3 regions of the Anaerofustis butyriciformans genome follow, and region 2 is predicted to be linked to each of the others. Evidence: predicted binding sites of a transcription regulator. Region 2 holds the regulator's gene; each other region holds the start of a gene.

Region 1 (2,286 bases), on a different contig from region 2:
TTATCTGTTTCTTTTAGAGAGCTTTTCTTTGTAAATGAAATCAATGTATCAATATCTTTATGAGCCAATTTATCTAAAGCTTCTCTTTCAAGCTTCATAAACTCTTCATTATCATCTAATTGTGGATAAAGTCCGCTTTTTTCTTCTATTTCTTTATATAATTCTTTTGCAACTTCTTCGCCGTTTTCCATGCCTGCAAGAAGTTCCAATGCTTTACCCATATTAGTTACATATATTTTCTTATAAGTTTTTTCAACCCCTGCAGCTAAATCATAATCAAATTTTGGAATACTTTGTCCACCATGTTGATCATTTTGGTTTGATTGAATAGCTATACAAGCAAGAGCAGAATAAGTTCTTATATCTTTTGGCTCTCTTATATATCCGTTACCTGTTGAAAATCCACCTTTAAATAATTTTGTTAAATCGATTTGACAACAAGTTGTAGTTAAAGTATAAAAATCTAAATCGTGAATATGAATATCACCTTTTGAATGAGCCGCAGCATGTTTTTCATCTAAAATAAACATACCATAGAAGTTTTTTGCACCTTCAGAACCATATTTAAGCATAGTTCCCATTGCAGTATCACCGTTAATATTGGCATTTTCTCTTTTTACATCATTTTCTATTGAGCTTTTGAAAGTTAAATCTTCATAAATTTTCATAAGAGTTGTGTTCATTTCTCTTACTTTATTTCTTTCGGCTCTATATAAAATATAATTTTTAGCTGTTTTGGCATGTCCGCTTTCAATTAATGTCTTTTCCACTATATCTTGTATTTGTTCAACAGTAGGAATAATATCAACATATCTTTCATTTAATATTTTATCAACTTGATCAGAAAGTTCTCTGGCTATTTGATAATCTTGTCCGCCAACAGCTTCCGCAGCCTTATAAATGGCCTCTGTTATTTTCCTTTTTTCGTATTTGCTTGTTCTTCCGTCTCTTTTTAAAATCTCTGTTACCATACTTCATTTTCTCCAATTATATATTAATAAAATTATATTTCGTACTGACCGTATTCAATTATATATTGTATATATAACTTTGTCAAGGATAAAAAAAACACAAGATATTGTGTTTTATCTCTTTTGCCTTACAATACAATGCTTTTATGTAATAAAATATTTTTATTGTTATGTTTAACATTATTTTATACTTTAATTTACTATCGTTTTTATTTTTTAATAACTTTTATCCAATAAAAAAAGACTAATGATTTTACATTAGTCTTTATACAATTTCTTCCATTTTATTTTGTCTTGAATAAGCTATCTGCAATGGGGCATACATAAGTACCCAAACAAATAATACAAGTGACAAAGCTGCAGGAATATAAAAATTTCCAAACACATTATATAGTATCTCAAGTGGAGAGCCTGGTGCAGGAGAACTTAAAAACATAAAATTTGTTCCCCACGCTTTATTCATAAAATATACGGGAACGGCAATTATACCAACTAACAATGCTGTCTTTGGCAAAACTTTATAATTAGGTTTTAATCTTCCACTATATAAAAGCATAAATACAAATACAACAAGCCATGCATGAATGGTAAAAGAATTTATGCATGAAAAATGAAGCATTGGATATTCTGTCCAATCAGGGAATAATAATGCTGCCATCGCTCCGGGAAGAGAAAGTGCATATAAATATTCACCGCAAATTTTCCCAGGTTTAAAAGCATACCAAAAAGTAAAAAATATTGATATACCGCATAAATGAAATGGTAAATGCCCAAGATTAAAAGTTCCTGCATAAATATGAATAATATCTTTAATTATTTCTTGTATAACTATAACTATTGCAAAAATTTTTAATATTTTATTTTGTTTTTCATAATCTGCTTTTTTAAACATACGACACATATAAACTATAAATAGCGTTATAGCAAAAAGCCATGTTAAATGCTCAACTCCATATGTATTCCATGTTAAATTTAAAGGTATGTCTTCTGGTCTTGAAAAAAAATATTTTAATGTCATTTATTCTAATCCTTATTTTTTATTGTAACAGTAAATTAAATAATTTTAATTTCTCAATTTTGATGTTACAAATACATTATAATACATTTTATTTTAATATTACAAAATTTATCTAATTTTTACATAAAAAAGAACTTCAAAAGAAGTTCTTTATATCATTTTTTCAAATTCATCTTCAGAAATTATTTTTATTCCAAGAGTCTTTGCTTTTTCTTCCTTACTTCCTGCATTTTCACCGGCAAGAACATAAGTAGTTTTTTTACTTACGGAAGAAGACACTTTACCTCCGTAGCTTTC
Region 2 (2,286 bases):
TTTTACCGCAATGGTTGTAAGTGCAGTGGTTATTATTTTATATACAGCAATGGGAGGTTTCCTTGCTGCAAGCACTACAGATTTTATTCAAAGTATAATCATGTCAGTTGCTCTTGTTATTATTCTTGTTTTTGGAATAAGTGCCGCAGGCGGTATGGATATGGTAATAAACAATGCAAAAGAACTTCCCGGATATTTGAGTATGGTTTCAACTCATAATATGACAACGGGCAGCGCTGAAAGTTACGGCTTTTTAACAATCGTTTCAAAAATGGCTTGGGGACTTGGCTATTTTGGAATGCCTCATATATTACTTCGTTTTATGGCTATTGAAGATAAAGACAAACTTAAAATTTCAAGAAGAGTTGCTTCTATATGGGTTGTAATTTCTATGTTTGCTTCTATTTTGATAGGTATAATTGGTTATGGAATGACAAAAGCATCTGTTATTCCATTCCTTGAAGGAACATCTTCTGAAACAGTAATAGTTAAAATTGCAAATGTACTAAGTACACATGGATGGATATTTGCTTGTTTTGCCGGTGTAATACTTGCAGGTATTCTTGCTTCAACAATGTCTACTGCGGATTCACAACTTCTTGCTGCTTCTTCAAGTGTATCTGAAAACATTATAGGTGGTTTCTTTGGTAAAGAACTTGATGGTAAAAAGAGAATGGTTGTAGCAAGAGGATGTCTTATTGCAATTGCTGTTCTTGGTATTTTCCTTGCAAAAGATCCAAACAGCTCAGTATTCTCTATTGTATCATTTGCATGGGCAGGTTTTGGTGCTGTATTTGGACCAGTTGTATTATTTGCTCTTTTCTGGAGAAGAGCTAATAAATACGGTGCAATTGCTTCAATGATTTCCGGTGGGGCTATGGTATTCTTATGGAAATACGTTATAAGTAATTTAGGCGGTTTATTTGATATTTATGAATTATTACCAGCTTTCTTAACAGGTTGTATATTTATGGTTGTGGTAAGTCTTCTTACTCCTGAACCTGAAAAAGAAATAACTGATGAATATGATAAAGTACAAAGTTTATTATAATTTTTCTTAAAAGCGGAGTTATCCGCTTTTTTATTTTTGTTTAAATAATTTATATATTCTTAAGGTTGAGTTAAATAAAAATATATTATATAATTTTTATATATTTTAGGAACGAAAGGTGATAAAAATGAAGTGTCCACATTGCGGTTTTAGCGAAAGTAAAGTTATAGATTCAAGACCTACTGATGATAATACGGCTATAAGAAGGAGAAGAGAGTGTTTATCTTGTGCAAAAAGATTTACAACTTATGAAAAAATAGAAACGATACCTTTAATTGTAGTTAAGAAAAATGGTACTAGAGAAGCTTTTGACAGAAATAAACTTATGAACGGTATAATAAAATCATGTGAAAAAAGACCTGTTTCTATTGAGCAGATAGAACATGTTGTAAATGAAATAGAAAGTAATATTCAAAAAATAGCAAAGAAAGAAATACCATCAAATTTAATAGGTGAAGAGATAATGAAATACCTAAAAGATTTAGATGAAGTTTCTTATGTAAGATTTGCTTCTGTTTATAGACAGTTTAAAGATGTAAATAGCTTTATGGATGAACTTAAAAGTATGTTAAACGAGCGAGGAAATAAATAATGGAAATAAAAGAAACCGTTATTAAAACCGAAAAGCTTTTAAGTGGGAATATATTTGATGTAAAAAGAGATACTGTCATACTTTCAAACGGAAATGAAGCAACAAGAGATAATGTTGAACATATGGGAGCTTGTGCTATTTTAGCAATAGATGAATATGATAATGTTATTTTAGTAAAACAGTTTAGATGCTCTATTTATGATGTTACAGATGAAATTCCCGCTGGTAAATTAGAAAAGGGAGAAGATCCTGATGTTGCAGCTTTAAGAGAACTCGAAGAAGAGACAGGATATACTTCTCGTAATATAATCCCATATATGAAATTTTATCCTGATATAGGATTAGGTAATCAATTAATATATGTATATTTAGCAAAGGATTTGGTTAAAACCTGTCAAGATTTGGATGATGATGAGTTTATAAATGTATATAAAATAAATATAAAAGAATTAAAACAAAAGATTTTTGAAGGAAAAATAACAGATTCAAAAATTATTGTTCCCTTTCTTAAATATTGTTTAGAAAATAATATTTAAACAGTCATAAAATATAAATAAGGACATACCCTTTATTAATAGGGCATGTCTTTTTTATGTCACAAAAAATAAGGAATAATATTTTATGATTAGAGAATTTATAAATT
Region 3 (2,286 bases), on a different contig from region 2:
TCTTAAGTTTAAGACTTTTTCCATAAATTCTCTATTTAGTCTTACAGAGTTATTTCCATTTTGTCCGCTTACTGTTTGATATGCTTCACCGTCCATTGAAGTATCATATCCCATTTTGCCAAGAGCTCTTACTTTGTCTTCTTCTCTTGCTTTCCATGAAATAAAATCTTCAATTTCAGGATGGTCAATATCGGCTATAACCATTTTTGCGGCTCTTCTTGTTGTTCCACCGCTTTTTATTGCTCCGGCATTTCTGTCAAAACCTTTTAAAAAGCTCATCATACCAGAAGATTTTCCGCCGCTTGAAAGTTTTTCGTTTACTGCTCTTAAATTAGAAAAGTTAGTTCCTACCCCTGAACCGCCTTTAAATAACTTTGTTTCTGTAACGTATTGTTCAGAAATAGAATTATCACCAAGCAATGTATCTTTTATAGAAAGAATAAAGCAGGCTGATGCTTGTGTTCTTGTGTATCTGTCTTTACTCTTCTTTACACTTCTGCTTTCAGGGTCAAAGTAGAACATATTGTCACTTTCACCGCTTATGCCATAGTTTCTCTTTATTCCTGTGTTAAACCATTGTGGAGAGTTTGGAGCCCACATTTGATTTAAAAGAGCATAAGCTACTTCATCATAAAAAATATTATATTGATTTTGAGTTGTTATAAGCCCTTCATCAACAAGAGCATCTGCCCAAAATCCTACCATTCTATCCACTACTTGCTTTATGCTTGTTTCGTGTCCGTTATCTTTTCCTACCCCTGCTTTTCTAAAATATTTTGATGCTATGATATTACATGCATTTTTTGAATAAAATTCAGGGAATTCCAAATCATGCATTTCAAAAATGTTTTTTTGTGTTTTATAATCAAAAATCTCTACATCTACGGTTTTATATTCAAATAAATCATAAACCGTAATGCTGTTATCTTCTTCTAGTCTTTTGGTAAAACGTCTTTTGAAAATATTGTTTACACTTAAATTATCCATATAGTTCACCTTTCTTATGTAAAATATTCTACAACATATAGTATAAATTACATACATTAATACAATTATTAGTATATCATTTATTATTGTAATTGCAATACGTTTTCTATAACAAAAAAACAAAAAAAGAACGCTATAAAACGTTCTTTTTATTTAATTCTTTAATTATGTTTTCTATACAGTTTTTAAAATAACCGTTATTGCTTACTTCAATATCACAGTATTTTTTATATAAACCAATTCTGTTATTATACAAATTATAAATATGTTCTTCGTTATTTTTTAGAAGTGGTCTGTCTTTACCGAGATTTTTGGATTTTAATATATTTTCAACACTTCTGTTTATAAATACTATTATGCTTGTTTGTTTAAAATAATCAATGTTTTCTTTCCTTGTGACTATTCCGCCTCCTGAAGAAATAAGAGTGGAGTTTAATTTTGAAAGCTCTTTTGAATAAAAGGTTTCTATATCTCTAAAACTTTCTTCACCGTCTTTAAATATTTCACTGATTTTTTTGTTTGTCTTTTCTTCAATGTAATTATCCATATCTATAAAAGTTAAACCAAGCTCTTTTGCCAGTTCCTTACCTATACTGCTTTTACCACAGCCCGGCATACCGATTAATAAAATATTCTTTTGCATTTTTATATTTCCTTTTTAAGTTTGGATATAATCTTATTTGTATCTTCTTTTGAAATTACAAAGTCATTCCATATTTCTTCAGATTTTAAACCTTGCATAATAAGCATTTCAATTCCGCCGCAAGTTTTCTTATCTAAGTTTTCGCCTATTTCCATAAACTTTGTTTTTAGCGGATTATAAACAACATCAATTACGTAATCAAAGTTTTTGATTATATCTTCATTAACAGGAGAAAAATCAACTTTAGGATACATTCCAACAGGTGTTGTATTTATTATTACCTGAGCTTTTATTTCTTTTAAATCTTCATAGTCGATTAAATTAACGTCATTTTTAGATTGTTTGTCGCTTTTGTTACGACTTACCAAATAAACTTCTTTTGCACCTAAATCCTTAACGCAAGAAATAACGGCCTTGCTTGCGCCGCCGCTGCCTAGTATTACAACCCTACTATTATTTATTTCTACATTGTTCACGTTAAGCTGATACATAAAGCCATAATAATCGGTATTATATCCGTAAAGTTTTCCGTTAACATTTTTTATTGTATTAACGGCACCGATTTTTTCAGCCTCTTCGCTTATAAAATCCAAACCATCCATAACGGTTCTTTTATAAGGAATAGTTACGTTTATTCCGTCAAGATTATTTTTTTT

What was found. Region 2 encodes NrdR, which represses ribonucleotide reductase genes. Its sites were predicted from a motif close to CACNANATNTNGTG; they were not measured.
Region 1: a site for NrdR is predicted at 1,070-1,083, ahead of V2W16_RS10415 (anaerobic ribonucleoside triphosphate reductase). Genes of this name have one in related genera too.
Region 3: a site for NrdR is predicted at 1,017-1,030, ahead of V2W16_RS01330 (vitamin B12-dependent ribonucleotide reductase). Genes of this name have one in related genera too.

Annotation. Positions count from the first base shown of each region.
Region 1 is NZ_JAYFFH010000010.1:6,108-8,393, reverse strand. It holds gene V2W16_RS10415 (anaerobic ribonucleoside triphosphate reductase) at 1-971, opposite strand, end outside; gene V2W16_RS10410 (YwaF family protein) at 1,237-1,989, opposite strand; gene ligA (NAD-dependent DNA ligase LigA) at 2,140-2,286, opposite strand, start outside.
Region 2 is NZ_JAYFFH010000007.1:102,354-104,639, forward strand. It holds gene putP (sodium/proline symporter PutP) at 1-1,051, shown strand, start outside; gene nrdR (transcriptional regulator NrdR) at 1,179-1,643, shown strand; gene V2W16_RS09465 (NUDIX hydrolase) at 1,643-2,179, shown strand; gene spoIIM (stage II sporulation protein M) at 2,265-2,286, shown strand, end outside.
Region 3 is NZ_JAYFFH010000001.1:275,680-277,965, reverse strand. It holds gene V2W16_RS01330 (vitamin B12-dependent ribonucleotide reductase) at 1-987, opposite strand, end outside; gene V2W16_RS01325 (shikimate kinase) at 1,121-1,630, opposite strand; gene aroE (shikimate dehydrogenase) at 1,633-2,286, opposite strand, start outside.